DNA from 3 places in the Mesorhizobium sp. M0676 genome. Region 1 is predicted to be linked to each of the others. Evidence: predicted binding sites of a transcription regulator. Region 1 holds the regulator's gene; each other region holds the start of a gene.

Region 1 (7,616 bases):
GGGTGATCCTGCCGGCGGCACTGCCCGGCATCGTCGGCGCCATCCTGTTGACGGCGTCGCGCGCCATCGGCGAGACTATGATCGTCGTGCTGGCGGCGGGCGTCGCCGCCAATCTGACGGCCAATCCGTTCGAGGCGATGACGACCATCACCGTTAAGATTGTCAACCAGCTGACCGGCGATCTCGAGTTCAACTCGCCGCAGACGCTGGTCGCCTTCGCGCTCGGCCTGACGCTGTTCGCGCTGACGCTGGTGATGAACATCGTCGCCCTCTACATCGTGCGCAAGTACCGGGAGCAGTACGAATGACCGACATCCCCCTGGACACGATGGCGGGTGCCGTCGCGCGTCCGCGCCGCGACATCGGGCTGAAGGCGCGCTATGCCGCCGAACGCCGGTTCCGCATCTATGGCGTGATTGCGATCTCGGTGGGCCTGGCGTTCCTGGCCATCATGTTGATCACCATCGTCTCGAAAGGCTACACCGCCTTCTGGCAGACGACGGTGACGCTGCCGGTCACCTTCGACGAGAAGGTGATCGATCCCTCCGGCAAGCGCGCGACCGACCCTACCGTGCTGATCAAGGCGAACTATCCCAAGCTCGCCGAAAACGCGCTGGTGGCCAAGCTCGGCATCGATCCGGCCAACAAGCCGATGATGCTGAAGCTCAAGGGCTTCCTGTCGGAAGGCGCCCGCGTCCAGCTGCGCGACATCGTCTCCGCCGATCCGTCGGTGATCGGCACGACGCGTGACGTCGACATCCTGGCCGCCGCCAATCTCGACTCGGCCTTCAAGGGCCAGATCGACCTCGGCGTCGATGAAGCGCGCCGCAAGGTGTCCAACCAGCAGATCGACTGGATGAACAAGCTCAAAGCCGAAGGCGCGATGGCCGAGCATTTCAACACCGGCCTGTTCAGCTATGGCGCCTCCAGCCGGCCCGAGACGTCGGGCATGGGCGTGGCCATCATCGGTTCGTTCTACATGATGGTGATCGTGCTTTTGCTGGCGCTGCCGATCGGCGTCGCCGCCTCGATCTATCTGGAGGAGTTCGCCAAGAAGAACCGCTTTACGGACCTGATCGAAGTCAACATCAACAATCTCGCGGCGGTGCCGTCGATCGTCTTCGGTCTGCTTGGCCTTGCCGTGTTCATCAACTTCCTCGGCATGCCGCGCTCGGCTTCCTTCGTCGGCGGCCTGGTGCTGACCTTGATGACGCTGCCGACCATCATCATCGCCACGCGCGCCGCCCTCGCCGCGGTGCCGCCGTCGATCCGCTCGGCGGCGCTCGGCCTCGGCGCCTCCAAGATGCAGATGGTGTTCCATCACATCCTGCCGCTTGCCGCCCCAGGCATCCTTACCGGCACCATCATCGGCCTGGCGCGTGCGCTCGGCGAGACAGCACCGCTGCTCTTGATCGGCATGGTCGCTTTCGTCGCCGATTATCCGACGACGCCTTTCGATCCGGCGACCGCGCTGCCGGTTCAGATCTATATGTGGGCAAACGAGGCTGAGCGCGCTTTTGTCGAGCGCATGTCCGGCGCCATCATCATCCTGCTCGTCTTCCTCATGGCCATGAACATCACCGCGATCGTGCTCCGGCGCCGGTTCGAGCGGCGCTGGTAGAAAAAAGGCAATTTGGTATGAACATCATGACCGAACAGTCCCTTGAGAATGCAGTGGGCGACAAAATGAACGCCAAGTCGAACGAAGTCATCAAGATGCGCGGCGACAAGGTCGGCGTCTTCTACGGCGAGAAGCAGGCGTTGTTCGACGTCAATCTCGACGTCCGCCAGAACCAGGTGACGGCGCTGATCGGCCCGTCCGGCTGCGGCAAGTCGACCTTCCTGCGCTGCCTCAACCGCATGAACGACACCATCGATTCGGCGCGGGTGACCGGCAAGATCACGCTCGATGAAGACGACATCTACGACAAGAACATCGATGTCGTCGAACTGCGCGCCCGCGTCGGCATGGTGTTCCAGAAACCCAACCCGTTCCCGAAGTCGATCTACGAGAACGTCGCCTACGGCCCGCGCATCCATGGGCTGGCCAAGCGCAAGTCCGACATGGACCAGATCGTCGAGCAGAGCCTGAAGAAGGCTGCGATCTGGAACGAGGTCAAGGACCGCCTGCAGGAGCCCGGCACCGGCCTGTCCGGCGGCCAGCAGCAGCGCCTGTGCATCGCGCGCGCCATCGCCGTGTCGCCGGAAGTGATCCTGATGGATGAGCCCTGCTCGGCGCTTGATCCGATCGCCACCGCCCGTGTCGAGGAGCTGATAGACGAGCTGCGCCAGAACTACACGATCGTCATCGTCACCCACTCGATGCAGCAGGCGGCGCGCGTGTCGCAGCGCACGGCGATGTTCCATCTCGGCTATCTCGTCGAGGAGGGCGCAACCGACAAGATGTTCACCAACCCCGACGACAAGCGCACCCAGGATTACATTACCGGCCGCTTCGGCTGAACCTTCCGGCGGGTGAATTTCAGGCACGAGGACCAAGATCATGGGTGAACATACCGTCGCCTCCTTCGATGAAGAGCTCGGGCAGATCAGCAAGCTGATCCGCGACATGGGCGATCTGGCAGGCTCGATGCTCAGCGGCTCGACCAGGGCGCTGCTCAATTCGGACAATGCGCTGGCACAGCGTGTCGTTTCCGACGACGCCATCATGGATGCGCGCCAGCGCGAACTGGACGACCGCGCCATCACGCTGATCGCCAAGCGCCAGCCGATGGCCAACGATCTGCGCGCCGTGGTCGGCTCGATCCGCATGGCCGGCGACCTCGAGCGCATCGGCGATCTCGCCAAGAACATCGCCAAGCGCGTCGGCACCGTGGGCCTCAGTGTCACGCCGCGCGACCTGTCGCACTCCATCGACGCCATGGCGCAGCTGGTGCTGATCCAGGTGCAAGGCGTCGTCGAGGAATATGCCGCCACCGATGCGGCAGCGCTTGCAAAACTCAGGAATGACGACGAGCGCATCGACGTCAAATACACGTCCGTGTTTCGTGAGCTCTTGACCTACATGATGGAAGACCCTCGCAACATCACCGCCTGCACGCATCTCTTGTTCTGCGCCAAGAATCTTGAGCGCATCGGCGATCATGTCACCAACATCGCCGAAAATGCGTATTATGTGCTGACCGGCCAGCAACTGCCCGCCAATCGTCCGAAGCAGGACGAGACGGCGATGGCCATGCCGGCCTGATGAGGGTGAACTGCCGATGATCGCGCCACGCATCATGGTCGTGGAGGACGAGGAACCGCTAGGCGTGCTCCTCCGCTACAACCTCGAATCCGAAGGCTATCACGTCGAGGTGGTGACACGCGGCGACGAGGCCGAGATCCGCCTGCAGGAAAACGTGCCCGATCTCCTGGTGCTCGACTGGATGGTGCCCGCTGTTTCCGGCATCGAGCTCTGCCGGCGGCTTAGAGTGCGGCCCGAAACCGAGCGGCTGCCGATCATCATGCTGACCGCGCGCGGTGAGGAAAGCGATCGCGTGCGCGGCCTGTCCACCGGCGCCGACGACTATCTGGTCAAGCCATTCTCGACGCCGGAGTTCATGGCGCGAGTGAAGGCGCTGCTGCGCCGGGCCAAGCCGGAAGTGCTGTCCAGCGTGCTCAAGGTCGGCGACATCGTGCTCGACCGCGAGTCGCACCGTGTCTACCGCAAGAAGAGCGAGATCAGGCTCGGACCGACCGAGTTCCGGCTGCTCGAATTCATGATGCGCCATCCCGGCCGCGTGTTCTCGCGCAGCCAACTGCTCGACAATGTCTGGGGCGAGACGATCTATATCGACGAGCGAACCGTTGACGTCCATGTCGGGCGCTTACGCAAAGCGGTCAACAACGGCCGCATGCCGGATGTCATCCGTACCATTCGCGGCGCTGGCTACGCGATCAGGGAAGACTAGGATGCTGCGCGTCGCGCCGTTGCCGGCCATTCAGGCGACATGCTTGCCGGATTTGGCCTGAATGCCCGGCGCGAAAATCTCCTGATCGACGAAGCCGAGCGCGCGCATGGCACAGCCTTCGCGGATCAGCGGCAGCTCGTTGGGCTCGGTGTCGAAGGAGATCGATTTCGAGTGCTGGCCGCCGGCGGTCTGGGCGATCGCTTCGCGCAATGCCGGTTCGATCAAGTCGAAGGCGGCGGCGCTGACGCCGACCATGGCGACGGGTGCCGGATCGATCAGTGCAAACAGGCTGCCGAGGCCGAAGCCGAGCGCCTCGCCGGCCCTGCGATAGGCTTCGCGCTCCGGGCCATCGGTTTCGCGGGCGCGCGCGGCGAGTGCGCGCATATCAGCGTCGCCGACATCGACCGGCTCGGCATCTTCGCTCATCATTTTGGCGCTGCGCCAGATGGCGTAGTTTCCGGCATAGGCCTCGACGCAGCCGCGCCGCCCGCAGCGGCAGAGCGCGCCGCCCGGACGGTGGATCATGTGGCCGAACTCGCCGCCCGAGGAATGGGTGCCGGTGAACAGTTCGCCTTTCAGCACCAGTCCCATGCCGATGCCGTGCGACAAGAGGATGGCGATAAAATTGTCGCGGTAGCGCTCGGGCTGGCGCCATTGCAGCGCCACCGCCATCATGTTGCAGTCGTTCTCCATGGTGGCCGGAATGCCGAATTCCGCTTCCAACATGTCGGCGAAGGCAATGTCGGTCAGTGGCGTGATTGGCGACCACAGCATGGCGCGCGCCTGCGAATCGGTGATGCCCTGGATGCCCATGGCAATGCGGGCGATGCTCTGGACATCGAGGTCGGGATCCTCAAGCCGCCGCCGGACGATTGCTACGCATTCGCCAATCAGCTCGTCGCGCGGCTTGGTCAGCGTGTCCAGCCGGCGCTGTTCCTCGGCGACGACGTGGCCGGCATAGTCGATGACGGTGACGGACAGGAAATTGAGCGACAGCACGACGGTCATCACCGCCGCCGCTTCCGGGTTGAGGCCAAGGCCGACCTGCGGCCGGCCGCGTTTCAGTGCGCCTGTCTCGCCAGGTTTGCCTTCAATCAGGATGCCTTCTTCAATCAGATCAGACGAGATTGCCGATATGGTCGAGTGGCTGAGGCCGGTGGTCGCCGCAATCTCGGTCCGCGACGGCTGGCCGGCCCGGCGCACGGCCGAAATCACCATGGCACGGTTGCGACGGCGCAGATCGTCGTGGCGGATTCCAACCGACATTTGTTTCCTCCCGGCCTCCTCGCGCCTCATGATAGTGAAGGCGTTCGACGGCACCAGCCAAATATTGGCAGACGCCGGCAGCCCTGTCATTGTTTATTGCGGACCTCGAAAAAAATCGGCAAGGGCCATCAGAATCCATCAGAATCGATGTTGACAGCGCCTTATCATTGAACCAGTATTTTTTCGAGGCTCGAAAAATAGGGCCTCTGTGTGCCGGCCCTCGGGCCAGTTTTGTCGCGCCGCACGCGGCGCAGGGAGGATTATGATGAACAGATTTGCAGCCGCCATGCTGGCGGGTGTCGCCATGTCGCTGGCGCTGATGTCGGTCGCGCAGGCGAAGGACAAGGTCATCGGCGTGTCGTGGTCGAACTTCCAGGAAGAGCGCTGGAAGACCGACGAGGCTGCGATGAAAACGGCGATCGAGGCTGCCGGCGACAAGTACATTTCCGCCGACGCGCAGTCCAATCCCGGCAAGCAGCTGACCGACGTCGAAAGCCTGATCTCGCAGGGCGCCAACTCTCTGATCATCCTGGCGCAGGACGCCTCGGCCATCGGCCCGGCGGTGCAGAAGGCGCTGGACGAAGGCATTCCGGTCGTCGGCTATGACCGCCTGATCGAGAACAAGGACGTCTTTTACCTGACCTTCGACAACAAGGAAGTCGGCCGCATGCAGGCCCGCGAAGTGTTCAAGGCGAAGCCCGAAGGCAACTATGTCTTCATTAAGGGCTCTGGCTCGGATCCGAATGCCGATTTCCTGTTCTCGGGCTCGATGGAAGTGCTCAAGGAAGCCATCGACTCGGGCAAGATCAAGAATGTCGGCGAGGCCTATACCGATGGCTGGCTGCCGGCCAACGCCCAGACGAACATGGAACAGTTCCTGACCGCCAACGACAACAAAGTCGATGCCGTGGTTGCGGCGAATGACGGCACCGCCGGCGGCGTTGTCGCCGCGCTGACGGCGCAGGGCCTCGCCGGAACGGTTCCGGTCTCGGGCCAGGATGGCGACCATGCCGCTCTGAACCGCATCGCACTCGGCACGCAGACGGTGTCGGTGTGGAAGGACGCGCGCGAACTCGGCAAGAACGCCGCCGAGATCGCCTCGCAGCTCGCCGATGGCAAGAAGACGGGCGACATTGCCGGCGCCAAGGACTTCACCACGCCTGGCGGCAACACCGTCAAGTCGCTGTTCCTGACCCCCGTCGCGATCACCAAGGACAACCTCAACGTCGTCATCGACGCCGGCTGGATCAAGAAGGACGAAGTCTGCACAGGCGTCGCCGCAGGCAGCGTCGCGGCTTGCAACTGATCTCGACGACTTGAAGAAATGAGGCGCCGCGGCGGTCAAGCCGCGGCGTTTTCTCTACGAGAATTGTGTGTTTCCGCCATCGGCGGCAAACTTCTAGGCTGTGGTCCGGCATCCGCGCCAGACGGCAAGCCGCTGGAGGACATCATGACCGACACGACCTCAAATCCGCAGGCCGATACGGCACGAGCGTCTGAACTCGGCGCGGTCGCCCGGTTCCTGAAGGCGACCGAGCTCGACACGCGCATGCTCGGCATGGTCGGCGCGCTGCTGGTCATCTGGGTCGGCATACATATCCTGTCGGGCGGGCTTTTCCTGACGCCGCGCAATCTTTGGAACCTGTCGGTGCAGACGTCCTCGGTCGCGATCATGGCTACCGGCATGGTACTGGTCATCGTCATGCGCAACATCGACCTTTCGGTGGGCTCCGTCGAAGGCGTGATCGGCATGATCATGGGCGTGGCACAGGCCGAATTCCTGATTCGCGTCATCGGCTTCCAGCTTGGAAACCCCTGGCTCTGGGTCGTCGCGCTTGCCGCCGGCGTGGTGCTTGGTCTGCTGATCGGCGCGTTCCAGGGCTTCATCATCGCCTATATGCAGGTTCCGGCCTTCATCGTGACGCTTGGTGGCCTGCTGGTCTGGCGTGGCATGGCATGGCTCATCACCAGCGGGCGCACGGTCGCGCCACTCGACGCCACCTTCCAGCTGATGGGCGGCGGACCACGCGGCTCGATTGGCGCCGCTGCCAGCTGGATCGTCGGCATCGTCGCCTGCGCGGCGGTCGCCTTCGCGCTGCTCAACGGTCGCTCGCAGCGCAAGCGCTTCAGCTTTCCACTGCGCCCCGTCTGGGCCGAGACCCTGCTTGGCGTGGTCGCTTGCGCGGCCATCCTCGGCGCCGTGTGGATCGCCAATTCCTATCCATGGCCGATCGGCATCGTGCGCCAGTACGCACAGCAGAACGGCATCACCGTTCCCGAAGGCGGGCTGTTCATCGCGCATGGCATCGCCATACCGGTGCTGATGGCGGTGATTGTCGGCATCATCATGACGTTCATCACCAAGCGCACGCGTTTCGGCCGCTATGTCTTCGCCATCGGCGGCAATCCGGAGGCAGCGGAACTCGCCGGCATCAA
Region 2 (7,616 bases), on a different contig from region 1:
ATGTCCGACAATCCGCTTTTTTCCGAGCGCCTGAACCGGCGCGCGTTTCTTGGAATATCCGCTTTGGGTGCCGCTTCCATGGCGCTTTCAGCCTGCACCACGACCGACGTCGTGGTGCCGCCAACGCCCGCTCCGGCGCCCGAACCGGCTCTGGGCGATGCCGCCACCATGTATTCGGCGCGCGTCGATGAGGGCTTTTCATTGCCGGCAATCCCCGTGGCCAAGCTCGATCCGAAGTTCGTGCGCCAGATCGTGGACGATCCGACCGGCGAAAAACCCGGCACGATCGTCGTCGATACATCCGAGCATTTTCTCTATCTGGTGCGCGATGGCGGCAAGGCAATGCGCTATGGCGTAAGCCTCGGCAAGGCCGGGTTTGGCTGGACCGGCAGCGCCGTGATCCAGGCGCGCAAGAAATGGCCGGTGTGGACGCCGCCGCCGGAAATGATCCAGCGCCGGCCGGAACTGGCGAAATACAAGGACGGCATGCCGCCCGGACCGCAGAGCCCGCTCGGCGCGCGCGCGCTCTATCTGTTCCGCGACGGCAAGGACACGATGTACCGGCTGCACGGCACGCCGGAATGGGATTCCATCGGCAAGAACGCGTCGTCGGGCTGCGTGCGCTTCATGAACCAGGACATCATCGACCTCTACAGCCGGGTCAACGGCGTAGCCCAGGTCTATGTGCGCCCGAACCTGTCGGCCGCGGGCAAGATCATGGCTGTGTCGAGCCGGACCGCCGAGCCGATCGATGCCGGCGTGCCAAGGGATGCGGAGATTTTGAAATAGGTGCCTTCACGGCATCGCTGATCGCCGACAGACGGTTAAAGGCGGACGCGCCGGGCGCGTCCGCCTTTCCGTATATGGCTACTTCTTGGCGAGGCCCGGAAGCGTGACCTGATAGACCAGGAACATGGTATCGACATCGGCGCCGTCTTCGGCCTTGTAGGGCGCGCCGACCTGAAAACCGTCCTGGGTGAGAAAGTCGTTATCGTTGCCGACGAACAGGAAATAGTCGTCGGGCAGCGCCGGATCGAGAACGCTGACCACCGACATCGCTTCCCACTTCTCCGACAGATTGTTCTTGTCGTTCGGCTTGCCGTCATGCAGGCCGAAACGGCCGAGTTCCTTGTTGTCGTTGATGTCAATGAACGGCGTCAGCTTGGCCGGGGTCACCGAGGGGTCGAGCACGCCCTTGGGCGCCAGCGGCTTGTCGGCGGCATCGAAGGCGCCGCCGGCAATGTCGGTGGCGCCAGAGACGTCGACGACGAAAATCTGGCGCAGCAGCGAAGTATCGCCCTTCACCCCCTGGCCGTTTCCGCTGTCGCGCGCCAGCATCAGGAAGGTCTTGTCGGACAGCGCCACGATTTCGCTCTGCGCGGCGACCTTGGTCTTGTCCTTGGCGTCCTTGAACACCGGCAGCGGCACGGCATATTCATGCACCAGCTTGAGATGGGCCGGGTCGGAGGCGTCGTAGACCAGCGCGCGGGTGTTCTGGCGCGTCGCGGGCGAATCGCCGCCATCCTGGCGGGGCGCCGACTGCAGCACAGTGATCAGCGACTTGCCGTCCGGCGTCAGCGCCATGCCTTCGAGGCCTTGATTGTTCTGGCGGCCGGTTTCGGGATCCTTCGGATCGGGTTCGGCTGCACCGGGGCCCGGATTGTCGGAGGCGAAGTTCGGCGCGCCCTTGCGCATCGGCACCAAAGCGGCGGGCGGCTGCGTTGCCGACAACAGATGGCCGTCGGCCGAGAAGCGGTAGATGTTGGGGCCGTATTCGTCAGAGATGAACATGGTGCCGTCGGGCAGCCGCGCGATCGCCTCATTGTCGAGCGCCAGCTTGCCATTGGCCTCGGGCAGGATCGGCAGGTCGCCATTGGCCGCGCGCACGCCGTTGAGCGGATCGAGACCGGTGGCGTCTGCGCCCTTGTCGTCGGTGAGCAGCAGGGAATCGGCTAGCGTCGCCTTGACGCCGGTCCGTTCCTGGCCGGCGGTGGGCGTGGCGCCCAGTGCGGTCGGCGTGAATTCGATATGAATAGTGTTGAGGCGCGGCCGGTAGTCGGTGGTGCCGACGACATTGTAGCCGCGGTCGGGCAGCAACCAGAGCGAGCCCTTGTAGCCGTCCGCGCCACGGTTCCAGCTTGCGGCGTCGATCGACATGCCGGAGCCGGAGCCGAAGGTCTCGCCGAACTTGTCCTTCTGATCGGCCGGAATGCGGCCGACGCCGACCAGGCCCTTGTTGACGAAGCCGCCAACGGTGGCGGTGCTGTCGGCAAGGGCAGGGGTCAGGGCGGTAAACAGCGCCAGCGCGGCGCCGAGCGACACGGTTCGGTGCGAGATTTTCATGGAGATCCTCTTTGTGACAAGCCTTGAGCGGCGCAAAGGGGCCACCGCATCGCATCGACGATGTCGCCCTCTCGCAAAGCGGTCTAGGACGCGAACATGATACTTGCGTGACAGAGCGGGCCTCTTCCTTCTCCCTTGTGGGAGAAGGGAGAGACGCACTATCAATCGCTGTCGCGCGCGATCAACTCCAGCGGCCAAACTTCGCGGATGATGCGCGGACCTTCCGGGCCGGCAAAGGCGGGAAGCGAGGCCAGCAGCATTTCGGCCAACCGCCTTCCCATCGGCTCCAGCGCCGGGCGGAAGGCGGTCAGCGCCGGTGAAAAGTAGCGGCAGAGCGGCGTGTCGACGATGACGATCACCGCGATGTCGTGGCCGGGCCTGATGCCCATCTCGGCCAGTGCCTTGCAGCCGCCGAGCGCCATTGCGTCATTGTTGAAGATGATGGCTGTGGGCCGGTCCTTGGAGAGCATCACGCGCGGCGTCACCTGGTAGCCGCCTGCCTCGTTGATGAAGCCGTCGGCGATCAGGCCGGGGTCGACTTCGATGCCATGCCGCTCCAGCGCCTTGCGGTAGCCGTCGAGGAACAGGTAGCCGAAGTTGAGATCAAGCGAAGGGCGGATGGCGGCAATCCGGCGGTGGCCGCGCGCGACCAGCCGGTCGACGGCTTCATCACCCGCCCTCTCGAAATCGATATCGAGCGAAGGATAGGTGTCGTCGCCGGATTGACTTCGCCCAAGCGTGGCGAAGGGAAAGCCGGCCTTGCTGAGATAGTCGATCCGATCGTCTTCCCGCCGTGTATTGGCCAACACGACCGCGTCGGCCCGGCGCGTCTCAACCACGCGGCGCAGCCTCTCCTGCTGATATTGGCCGGGCTCGCCCATGACGACCATCAGATCCAGGTCATCCTCGGCCAGCCGGCCCTGCAGACCGATCAGGAACGGGATGAAGAACGGTTCGCCATATTGCTGGTCGCCCGGATGCGGCTGCAGCATGAAGGCGATCGAATGGGTGGTGCCTTGCCGCAGGCTGCGGCCGGACTGGTTGGGCGAATAGTTCAATTGCTTGGCGGCGGCGAGCACGCGCTGGCGGGTGTCGGCATTGACGTCGGCGCGGCCGTTCAACGCCCGCGACACGGTGCCGATCGAAATGTTCAGGTGACGCGCGAGGTCATGGATGCTGGACGCCAAGGACAGTTCTCCCCCTGTCTTGGCTAGCACCGGCTGCCGCCCAGGCCAAGGCTTCGGGATGATTTTCGCTGACAGCCGATTGACATTCTAGGCCATCGGGTGTGTTCTCGTAAACGTTTACGGAAAAACGTTTACGGTGATGCCGGAAATGCCGTTACATTCGGTCTGGAGGGACCGGACGGGAGGAATGCCGGATGATGAATGCCGTCCTCGTCGGCTGTGGTGCGATGAGCAAGGCCTGGCTCGATGCCGCGAGGCAGATCGACGGGCTTGCCATTGTCGGCCTTGTCGATCTCGACGCCGAACGGGCGCGGGCGAGGGCACGCGAATACGGGCTCGATAGCGTCGTCATCGGCACCAGACTCGATCAGGTTCTCGACCAGACCAAACCGCAAGCGGTGTTCGATGTCGTGGTTCCCGCCGCCCGCCGCGACGTCGCCTATTCTGCCTTTGCCCATCATTGCCATCTGCTCACCGAAAAGCCGCTCGCCGATACTCCGGAAAATGCCCGCGCCATTGTCGACGCGGCGCGCCAGGCAGGGCGCGTTCATGCCGTGGTGCAGAACCGCCGCTACGTCGCCAATGTCCGGCGCATCAGGCGCTTTCTCGACTCCGGCGCCATCGGCAAGCCGACCAGCATCCATGCCGACTTCTTCGTCGCGCCGCATTTCGGCGGCTTTCGCGAGGAGATGGCGCATGTGCTTTTGCTCGACATGGCGATCCACACATTCGACGCCGCCCGCTACATGGTCGCAGGCGATCCCGCCGGCGTCTATTGCCAGGAATGGGAGCCGGCCAATTCCTGGTACCGGCAGGGCTCGTCGGCCAGCGCTATCTTCGATCTCGGCGGCGGCAAGCGCTTCACCTATGCAGGCTCCTGGTGCGCGGCGGGCTTCCGCACCAGTTGGGAGAGCACATGGCGCATCGTAGCCGAGCACGGCAGCCTGCTCTGGGACGGCGAGGACGGGCTGAAGGCAGAGGTTGTGTTGTCGGTCCGCGACGGCCTGTTCGACCTGACCCAGCCCATCACAGTACCGCCGCTCGATCCCGCCGACCGCGTCGGCGGCCATCTCGGCATCATCAAGGATTTCATCCACGCCATCGAGACCGGCAGCGAGCCGGAGACGCGTGGGAGCGACAACATCAAAAGCCTGGCCATGGTTTTCGGCGCCATCGAAAGCGCCGAGACCGGACGGCGCGTCGCAATCACACAGGAAGCATCATGATGCCAAACCCGCTTCTCGACATCCGGATCGGCACCATGGTGCGGGCCAATCTCGAAGACCCGGCCGCCTACATCAAAGAGATTCTGCCGCTCGGCTTCGAGAGCATCCAGCCCTTCTTCTGGCAGACGCTGGGCGGCAAGGATTTGCCGCGGCTCGCCGGCGAGATCCGCGAGGCGATCGGCGATGCCGATGTCGTCGTGTCGTCGATCGGTGTGTTCGGCAATCCGCTGGAGGATGGCGAGGTCGATCGCGGCGTGCTCGCGGCCTGGGAAACGGTGATCGACAATGCGCATCTGTTCGGCGCCTCGACGGTCAGCGGCTTCACCGGCCGCCTGCGCGGCAAGAAGCTGACCGACAGCCTGCCGCGCTTCCGTGAGGTCTGGGGGCCGCTGGCCAAACGCGCCGCCGACAAGGGCGTGCGCATTGCCTTCGAAAATTGCGCCATGGACGGCAACTGGGCGGCCGGTGACTGGAACATCGCCCACAATCCGGACGCCTGGGAGCTGATGTTCAACGAATTGCCCGACGAGAATCTCGGCCTGGAATGGGAGCCCTGCCATCAGCTGGTCTACCTCATCGATCCGATGCCGCAGATCCGCAAATGGGCGCCGCGCATCTTCCATGTCCATGGCAAGGACGCGACGGTGCGCTGGGATGTCATCCGCGAGCACGGCGTGTTCGGCAAGCTGCCCTTCGTGCAGATGCGCACACCCGGGTTTGGCGACAGCGACTGGACGCGGGTGATCAGCGAGTTGCGGCTGGCCGGTTACAAGGGCGCCATCGACATCGAGGGCTGGCATGACCCGGTCTATCGCGGCGATCTCGAAATCACAGGCCAGGTGCGCGGGCTGGAATACCTCAAGCAATGCCGGGGAGGAGCGACCTACCTGCCGAACCCGGCGTGACCGAGGGCCGGGGGGAGGAGCCGGCCTGACAGATTGCCAAGCACTGCCGACAAGCACTGCCGAAAAGCGAACGACGAAACCCCTCGGCTCGCCGAGGACAAAAGGGAGGAACGTGCATGAGCATCGCAATGAGAACGACACTTCTGCGCTCGACCGTCGTGGCCGCCGCCACGGCGCTGTGCGCTGCCATCTCCACTCTGCCGGCGCAGGCGCTCGACGCCCAGTGGTGCAAGGATGTCCACATCCGCTTTTTCGTCGGCGGCGCCGAGGGCGACGCTTTCGGCACCATCGTCTACAATGGCGCCAAGCAGGCGGCGTCCGATCTCGGACCCAAGGTCGACTACATCTTCTCGCAGTGGGACGTCGAGAAGATGGTTCAGCAATTGCGCGAGGCCGTCGCCGTGAAGCCCAACGGCATTGCCATGATGGGCCATCCCGGCGACGCCGCGATCATGCCGCTGGCCGAACAGGCGCACAAGGACGGCATCAAGATGATGTACCAGAACGTGCCGGTGCCGACGGTGGTGGCTGCGTTCGGCGGCGGCTATGTCGGCGCCCAGCAGGAGCAGCAGGGCCGCGCGCTCGGCGCTGAAGCGTTCAAGCTCGGCAATCTCAAGTCCGGCGACAAGGCAATCATGATCGGTCCGTTCGAGAACGAGGCCCGCGGCGCGCGCGAGCGCGGCACGGTGGCAGCACTCAAGGAAGCCGGCGTCGAGGTCATCCAGCTGTCGTCGCCGCCGAGCGGCGAATGGGCGTCCGACCCCAATTTGGCGATCCCGGTGATCACCGCGGCCCTGCTCAACAATCCCGATGTTAAGGCGGTCGGCTATCCCGGCGGCCAGATGCTGGGCAACGTCGCCACCTACATGCAGGCGGCGGGGCGCAAGCCCGGCGACATCTTCAACTTCGGCTTCGACACCAGCCCGCAGATTGTCGAGGCGTTCAAGGGCGGCTGGGTGCAGCTGACGGCCGATCAGCAGCCGTTTCTGCAAGGCTATCTGCCGATCCTCAGCCTTTGCCAGCAGGTGGTGCTGGGCCTGGCGCCGATGAATGTCGACACCGGTGCCGGTTTCGTCACGCCGCAGAATTACGAGATCGTCGCCGAGCTCGCCAAGCAGGCGCTGCGCTGACCTCCCAAGCTGCCGGCTGGGCCCAAGCCCGGCCGGCAGGACCGCCGGCACCAGGCCGGGATGATACCACAGGAGCGAGGATCGCCATGGCCGAACGCATCATCGAACTGCGAGACATCAGCAAATCCTACGGCCAGGTCTATGCGCTGGGCGGGGTCAATCTCTCGGTCGACCGCGGCGAGGTGGTCGGCCTGATCGGTGACAATGGCGCCGGCAAATCGACGCTGATCAAGATCCTGTCCGGCGTCGTCAAGCCGACCAGCGGCGAGATCCTGGTGCGCGGCAAGCCGGTGACCGGCTGGAGTGCGGCGCGCTCGCGCGACGCCGGCATCGAGACGGTGTTCCAGGACCGGGCGCTGGCCGTGCAGCAGACCATTGTGCGCAACATCTTCATGGGCCGCGAACTCACCGGCTTCATGGGCTTTCTGAAGGTCAATAAAGAGATAGAGGAGGCGAGCCGGCTGATGCGCGAGATCGGCTTCACCTCGAAGGTGTTCACGCCGCATTCGATCGTCGGCCAGCTCTCCGGCGGCGAACGCCAGGGCGTGGCGATCGCGCGCGCCATCTACAAGCAGGCGGAGCTGATCATCCTCGACGAGCCGACGACGGCGCTGTCGCTGACCGAGACCGCCAAGGTCTTCCATTTCGTGCGCCAGGTGCGGGCGAGCGGGCGCTCGATCCTCTTCATCGGCCACAACATCCATCACGTCTTCGACATCGCCGACCGCTTCGTGGTGATTGACCGCGGCAAGGTGGCGCTGACCGCCGATCGCACCGAGGTCAAGTCGGCCGAAGAGCTGATCAACTTCATGGAAGACGTTGCGC
Region 3 (7,616 bases), on a different contig from region 1:
GGCACCGACCGCGGGATCGGCGCCGAATTGAATGGAACAGGTCAGGAAGCTCTGAGCGCCTTGGCGCCGGTGTCGCTGTCCTGCCTGTCGCGGCAGTTAGAGGCTTTTCACCTCAACTCGGGATTTCAATGCACGTCGCCAAGAGTGGGCCCGGTTTTGGGACAACGACATGCATCATCAAATTACCCCTGCGGCGCCCGTCGCCGTGGGAGAAGGAAGCAGGCGGCGAACCGCCTGCTTCGGAGATCTTAGCGAACCACGTAGGGCAGCAGGCCGAGGAAGCGGGCGCGCTTGATCGCCTTGGCGAGTTCGCGCTGCTTCTTCTGGCTGACGGCGGTGATGCGCGACGGCACGATCTTGCCGCGCTCGGAAATGTAGCGCTGCAGAAGACGCACGTCCTTGTAGTCGATCTTGGGCGCATTGGCGCCGGAGAACGGGCAGGTCTTGCGGCGGCGATGGAACGGGCGCCGGGTCGGGATCTGATTGATGTCGACCATTATTCTGCACCTCCTTCAACGCCTTCGCGCGGACGGCGCGGACCACGATCGCCACCGGCGTCGCCAAATGAGCGCGGCGGACGATCGCCACGGTCGCCGCGATCACGGTCGCCGAACGAGCGCGGACCACGATCACCACGGTCGCGGTCGCCGAAGCCGCCGCGTTCCGAGCGCTCTTCGCGCTTCTGCATCATGGCCGACGGGCCTTCCTCATGCGCCTCGACCTTGACGGTCAGGAAACGCAGCACGTCCTCGGACAGGCCCATCTGGCGCTCCATCTCGTTGAGCGCTGCCGGCGGGCAGTTGAGGTCCATAAGCGTGTAGTAAGCCTTCCGGTTCTTGTTGACCCGGTAGGTGAGGGACTTCAGTCCCCAGTTCTCGACCCGGCCGACGGACCCGCCATTTGCGGAGATGACGCCCTTGTACTGTTCGACAAGCGCATCGACCTGCTGCTGCGAGAGGTCCTGCCGGGCAAGGAACACATGTTCGTATAGAGCCATAGTGGTTCAGTGCCTTTCTTCGTTTCTCTCCCGGATCCTCGCGGCAAAAGCCTCTGCAACTTCTCTGACCCGCTGATCCCGAAGGGGCGGGGAAGAAAGGAGCATTTCGAGACGGTCGAGAGCGGAGACACGGGAGGCGGAAGCGCTTCTGGCTTCACACGAAGGTTTTGGGTAAAACCTCCGGCCCTCCGTTCAGCCCCCAGCAAGGACCGGCAGATTGCGGGCGTCTATATAGCAATTTGGCTGGAAGGCAAGGGTAACGCATGCTCCGGACAGCGTCCTGGCGTCGCAGGGTTGGATAAAGACCAGGCATCAACTCGTATGCGGGGTACCACCGTTGATCGTTTCGGGGAAGAAGTCCGGAGCCGCCTTACGCTTGCCGAACATCATGTCGTATTGCAGCAAGCGGTAATCGTTGATCGCCGGATCAACGTCCTTCTGCCGCGCCCAGTCCGGCGTGGCCTCACCTGACGGTGTCAAAAGCAGATTGCGGTCGACGACGCGATAGCGTTCGCGCAGCGCGCCCAGGAAGCCGGTGTAGTAGGGGTGCGTGATCCCGGCCGTTGTCAGGATGTGGTAGGGCAGGAAGGCCGGGCTCACGGCGCCCATATCCTGCGCCGGACCGGTGCGGTTAGACCAGATGACCAGCGGCGTCTGATGATGCTCCAGTGCCGCCGCCGGCGTCGGTTCCTTGCGCGGCGCGACATTGTCCTTCAGGTAACCGGTTTCGACATAGACGGGGCCGAGCGGCGGCAGATGGTCGCCGAAGAAGGCGATGACCGTCGGCCGGTCGCGCTTCTTCGCCCATTCGATCAGCCGCTCGAGGCCGCGATCGGCATCGGCGGAGCCTTCGGCATAGCTGAGCAGCGATTCCCGCGCCCATGTGCTGATCGGCGCCGCGACCTTGTGGGTCGGATTGTAATAGCGGTACGGCTCGTAGGGACCGTGGTTCTGCAGGCTGACGGCGAAGAAGAACACCGGCCGCTCGCTGGCGTCGGCCTCTGCGATGATCTCGTCGGTCATCGAGGCATCGGAAGCCAGCGGCCCGCGCTTTTCCAGTGGCGGCAGCGTCTCTTCCGAGCGGAAATCGTTGAAGCCGAAATCGGCATAGACGGCGCCCCTGTTCCAGAACCAGTTGGTGCCCGGATGGATGGCGCGCGCCCGGTAGCCCTCGCTTTTCAGGAAGGTCGCCAGCGACGGCGTCGGCGTGCGCACATATTGCTGGTAGGGGATCGAGCCCGCCGGCAGGAAGGCATTGGAAAAGCCGGTCAGCGCCTCGAATTCGATGTTGGCGGTCATGCCGCCGAATTCCGGCGAAAACATATAGCCGGAACGCAGCGCCCTCACATTGGGGATCGGGTCAGGCGTGATTGTGACGCCGGGCAGCTTGGTCGGATCCCAGAAAGATTCGCTCATCACCACGATGATGTCGGGTTTCTCATCCGGTACCGAGGCCGCCACAGCAGGCCTGTCGATCGCGTCGATCGCCTTGTCGGAATAGCCCGCCGGCGCCGAGACATGCGCCATCGGCACGTTGAGCGCGAAGGCCAGCGCAAACCCGTTGGAGGCGTAGTTCTCCTTCTGGTCCCACATGATCGGGATGATCTGCAGCCGGTCGCGGGTCCACGAGAAGGTGGCGTAGTCCATGATTGAGACGAAGAAGGCGAGCAGCGGCACTGCCAGCGTCAGCCGCGCCAGCCGCCCTTTGCGGCTGAGGATCGGAACCTTGCGGCGCCACAACCGCCAGCCATAGATCAGCAGCGACAGGCCGGCGACGATGCCGACCGCCATGGCGAGCGCCGTCCAGGGCCGTTCGCGCACCAGGAGCGGCATCAGTGCCATGATCTGGCGCGAATAAAGAAAATCGGTTGGGTAGAGCGGATCGCCGAGATAATGCGACTTCTGATGCCCGACAAAGGCCAGCGCCAGCGTCAGCGGCGCCACGATCATCAGGCTCTGGTGACTGCGGCCAAGCACGGCGTCCAGTCCCATCAGCACCAATGCAAAGACAATGATGGTGGTCCAGCCCGGCTTGAATGGCTGCAGGAAGAAGTCGACCGTGCCGAAGAAGTCGCCGCGCACGATCCATTCGATGGCGAACACCAGGATGGCGGAGGCAAGCAGCGTGACCAGACCGTAGCGGATGACCGGCCATCTGCGCCCCGGCAGGTAGCCGGTGGACGGATCGTCTTCCAAGAACTGTGGCGCGGGTACGGTCGCGCCCTTCCTGATCCTAGCCACGTCTCTTCCCCCGGCCCAAGCAACGCGCATTTCCACTCGCGCCACCGTTCTGTCATAGAACTGTCATGCAAAAGCTAGCGCCTGTGGCGAAAATAAGAAGAGCCAGCAAACGATTCGTGAGCGGTTTTCATCAGGTGTGATCGGCAAAAAGCCTTTGGGAACAGGGACTCGAGGTCAGCTCCGGTTCAAGCGAGAGCCGAAATGCCGCCTTCGGGCTTGACTTGGCGGTCCGCCTTGCGTCACAGGCAGGAAAAATCAGCCGCTGGAGAGCGCCCAAATGGCCGTCGCATTCACCTTTCCGGGACAGGGCAGCCAGGCTGTCGGCATGGGCAAGGACCTCGCCGACGCCTTCCCCGAGGCACGCAGGGTGTTCGAGGAAGTCGATGATGCGCTGGGCGAAAAGCTGTCGAAACTGATCTGGGAAGGCCCGGAAGAGGCGCTGACCCTGACTGCCAATGCCCAGCCGGCGCTGATGGCGGTCTCGCTGGCGGGAATCCGCTCGCTGGAAGCGCGCGGCTTTTCGCTGAAGGACAAGGTTGCCTACGTTGCCGGTCATTCGCTCGGCGAATATTCCGCCCTTGCCGCGGCCGGTTTCGTTTCGGTCGCCGATGCCGCCCGGCTGCTGCGCATCCGCGGCAACGCCATGCAGGCGGCGGTGCCGGCCGGCGAGGGCGCCATGGCGGCGATCATCGGACTGGAACAGCCCGACGTCGAAGCCGCTTGCACCGAGGCCGCAACGGGATCCGGCAAGGTCTGCCAGATCGCCAACGACAATGGCGGCGGCCAGCTGGTGATCTCCGGCGCCAGGGCGGCGGTGGAACTCGCCGCGAAACTGTGCACCGAAAAGGGCGCCAAGCGGGCGCTGATGCTGCAGGTCTCCGCACCCTTCCATTCGGCGCTGATGGCGCCGGCGGCCGATGTCATGCGCGAGGCGCTGGCCGGCGTGACCAAGAATGCACCGGTGGTGCCCGTCGTCTCCAACGTCACTGTAGTCCCGACCAGCGACCCCGACGAGATCGCGCGCCGCCTGGTCGAGCAGATCACCGGCCGCGTGCGCTGGCGCGAAACGGTGGAGTGGTTCGGCGCCAATGGCGTCGCCACGCTCTTTGAGATCGGCGCCGGCAAGGTGCTTTCCGGCCTGGCGCGGCGGATCAGCCGCGACATCGCCACATCGGCCGTCGGCACGCCGGCCGATGTCGAGGCGGCGCTGGCCGCGCTTGCATAATCCACTGGCGATTCAACCCCTCCCGTGGGAAGGGTGTTCTCTTAAGATCAGGAGACGAAAATGTTCGAACTGACCGGCCGCAAGGCGCTCGTCACCGGCGCATCGGGCGGCATTGGCGAGGCGATTGCCCGGGTGCTGCATGCGCAAGGCGCCATTGTCGGCTTGCACGGCACCCGCGTCGAGAAACTGGAGACCCTGGCCGGCGAACTCGGCGACCGGGTAAAGCTGTTCCCGGCCAATCTTGCCGACCGTGACGAGGTCAAGGCGCTTGGCCAGAAGGCCGAAGCCGAACTCGAAGGCGTCGACATACTGGTCAACAATGCCGGCATCACCAAGGACGGCCTGTTCGTGCGCATGGCGGACGCGGATTGGGACAGCGTGCTGGAGGTGAACCTCACCGCCGTGTTCCGGCTGACCCGCGAGCTGACCCATCCGATGATGCGCCGCCGCCATGGCCGCATCATCAACATCACCTCGGTGGTCGGCGTCACCGGCAATCCTGGCCAGACCAATTATTGCGCCTCCAAGGCCGGCATGATCGGCTTTTCCAAGTCGCTGGCGCAGGAGATCGCCACCCGCAACATCACCGTCAACTGCGTCGCCCCGGGCTTTATCGAATCGGCCATGACCGACAAGCTCAACGACAAGCAGAAAGACGCGATAATGGCCGCGATCCCGACGCGCCGCATGGGCACGAGTGTTGAAGTGGCGTCGGCCGTCGCCTATCTCGCCTCCAACGAGGCAGCCTACGTCACCGGCCAGACCATCCATGTCAACGGTGGCATGGCCATGATCTGACAGGATATTGCCGGGTGATAAGAAGACATGGCCGGCTTGTGAAAAGAGACCATTTCGCCTTGGACCTCGGCCATTTTTCGTGTAATGCGGCCCGCAACCCGGCGGTTCGGGCAAAAACCGGTCCGGCATCGTTGCGTTTCCGGCAGGACCATCTTTCAGCTTGATTAGCGGCATTCTGCCCGCTAACGAAGACAGACAAACAAAAGACGAGGATGCCCCAAATGAGTGACACCGCAGAGCGCGTCAAGAAGATCGTCATCGAACATCTTGGCGTCGATGCCGACAAGGTGACGGAGCAGGCGAGCTTCATCGATGATCTGGGCGCGGACAGCCTCGACACGGTCGAACTCGTCATGGCCTTCGAAGAAGAGTTCGGCGTCGAGATTCCGGACGATGCGGCCGAGACCATCCTGACCGTCGGCGATGCCGTGAAGTACATCGACAAGGCTTCGGCCTGACACTATCCGCAGTCATCACCGGGGAGGACCTGCGATGAGGCGTGTCGTCGTCACGGGCCTTGGCCTGGTTTCGCCGTTCGGCATGGGCTTCGAGCACAGCTGGAAGGAACTTCTGACCGGCCGCAGCGCCGCCAAGCGCGTCACCGAGTTCGAAGTGGAAGATCTTGCCTGCAAGATCGCCCACGTCATTCCTCGCGGTGACGGCACCAACGGCACGCTCAATCCCGAAGCCGTGCTCGAGCCCAAGGAACTGCGCAAGATCGGCGACTTCATCCTTTACGGGATTGCGGCCGCCGACGAAGCGCTGAAGGATTCCGGCTGGGAGCCCAGCACCGAAGCCGAGCGCTGCGCCACCGGCGTCATGATCGGCTCCGGCATTGGCGGCCTCGAGGGCATCGCCGAGAACGCTATCATCCTGAAAGAGCGCGGACCGCGCCGTATCAGTCCATTCTTCATTCCCGGCAACATTATCAACCTGGTATCTGGCCAGGTATCGATCCGGCATGGGCTGAAAGGCCCCAACCACGCCGTCGTCACCGCCTGCTCGACCGGCGCGCACGCCATTGGCGATGCCGCCCGGCTGATCATCTTCGGCGATGCCGACGTGATGCTGGCCGGCGGCGCGGAATCGCCGGTGACCAGACTATCGCTTGCCGGCTTCGCTGCTTGCCGGGCACTGTCCACCGACCGCAACGACACGCCTGAGAAGGCCTCGCGTCCCTATGACCGCGACCGTGACGGCTTCGTCATGGGCGAGGGCGCCGGCGTCGTGGTGCTGGAAGAACTCGAACACGCCAAGGCGCGCGGCGCCAAGATCTATGCCGAGGTCACCGGCTACGGCCTGACCGGCGATGCCTATCACATCACCGCACCGGCCGAAGACGGCGACGGCGCCTTCCGCTGCATGACGGCGGCGCTGAACCGGGCCAAGCTGACGCCCGCCGACGTCGACTACATCAACGCGCACGGCACCTCGACCATGGCCGACACGATCGAACTCGGCGCCGTCGAGCGGCTGGTCGGCAACGCCGCCTCGAAAATCTCGATGTCGTCGACCAAGTCGTCGATCGGCCATCTCCTGGGTGCCGCGGGCGCCGCCGAGGCGATCTTTTCGATCCTCGCTATCAGAGACAACATCGCGCCAGCCACCATCAATCTTGACAACCCGGAACGCGAAACCGCGATCGATCTTGTTCCGAACACGCCACGGCATCGCCAGGTCGACGTGGCGCTGTCCAACTCCTTCGGCTTCGGCGGCACCAACGCTTCGCTGGTATTCCAGCGTTATACAGGCTGATTGCGGTATCGACCGGCGCGCCAGCGGTCTGTCGTCAATTTTGCCATATTCAAGCCTACTCTGCCGCTGGGGATTCGTCGCATCGGCCTGAAACCGAAGGCGCTTTTTTAAAAGCACGATGCGTAGGCTTGAAATGTTAGGGCACGCTGTGCGTCCAATCGGGCGCATGGTCGCTCTAAGAGATCAGATGGTAGGGCGCTAATGAACACCAATCCGGGCGGCAGCGGACAATTCGGACAAAACCAGCAGACCGGCCCGATCGTGCCGAAGACCGCGGCCGAAGCTTTGCGCCCGGAAGCCGGCACACCACCACCAAAGCGCTCGCGCGCCTCGCGCAGCCAAGTCGTCGTGTTCATGAACTTCGTCATCTCCGCGGTGATGTTGATGATCCTCGCCGCCGGCGTTTCGCTCTATTTCGGCAAGCAGGCATTCAACGAACCGGGCCCGTCGGTGGCCGGCGACACCTTCCTGGTCAAGCCGAGCACCGGCGTCCAGGATATTGCCGACCAGCTCGAACGGCGTGGGCTGATCAGCGATGCCCGCATCTTCCGCATCGCCGTGCGGGTCTATGGCAATGATTCAGCGCTGAAGGCAGGCGAA

What was found. Region 1 encodes PhoB, which activates phosphate uptake and scavenging genes when phosphate is short. Its sites were predicted from a motif close to TGTCATNNANCTGTCAT; they were not measured.
Region 2: NKI35_RS19880 (esterase-like activity of phytase family protein) is a predicted target of PhoB. The motif match lies at 2,440-2,456, and genes of this name have one in related genera.
Region 3: NKI35_RS18705 (LTA synthase family protein) is a predicted target of PhoB. The motif match lies at 3,289-3,305, and genes of this name have one in related genera.

Annotation. Positions count from the first base shown of each region.
Region 1 is NZ_JAMYPU010000015.1:87,001-94,616, forward strand. Features, by position in the region: gene pstC (phosphate ABC transporter permease subunit PstC) at 1-308, shown strand, start outside; gene pstA (phosphate ABC transporter permease PstA) at 305-1,621, shown strand; gene pstB (phosphate ABC transporter ATP-binding protein PstB) at 1,639-2,463, shown strand; gene phoU (phosphate signaling complex protein PhoU) at 2,504-3,208, shown strand; gene phoB (phosphate regulon transcriptional regulator PhoB) at 3,225-3,914, shown strand; gene NKI35_RS18220 (ROK family transcriptional regulator) at 3,945-5,180, opposite strand; gene xylF (D-xylose ABC transporter substrate-binding protein) at 5,446-6,486, shown strand; gene NKI35_RS18230 (sugar ABC transporter permease) at 6,631-7,616, shown strand, end outside.
Region 2 is NZ_JAMYPU010000017.1:131,090-138,705, forward strand. Features, by position in the region: gene NKI35_RS19875 (L,D-transpeptidase) at 1-789, shown strand; gene NKI35_RS19880 (esterase-like activity of phytase family protein) at 868-2,343, opposite strand; gene NKI35_RS19885 (LacI family DNA-binding transcriptional regulator) at 2,505-3,530, opposite strand; gene NKI35_RS19890 (Gfo/Idh/MocA family protein) at 3,725-4,756, shown strand; gene NKI35_RS19895 (sugar phosphate isomerase/epimerase family protein) at 4,753-5,661, shown strand; gene NKI35_RS19900 (substrate-binding domain-containing protein) at 5,778-6,791, shown strand; gene NKI35_RS19905 (ATP-binding cassette domain-containing protein) at 6,878-7,616, shown strand, end outside.
Region 3 is NZ_JAMYPU010000016.1:37,343-44,958, forward strand. Features, by position in the region: gene rpsR (30S ribosomal protein S18) at 249-497, opposite strand; gene rpsF (30S ribosomal protein S6) at 497-997, opposite strand; gene NKI35_RS18705 (LTA synthase family protein) at 1,310-3,238, opposite strand; gene fabD (ACP S-malonyltransferase) at 3,516-4,463, shown strand; gene fabG (3-oxoacyl-[acyl-carrier-protein] reductase) at 4,524-5,261, shown strand; gene NKI35_RS18720 (acyl carrier protein) at 5,483-5,719, shown strand; gene fabF (beta-ketoacyl-ACP synthase II) at 5,754-7,016, shown strand; gene mltG (endolytic transglycosylase MltG) at 7,218-7,616, shown strand, end outside.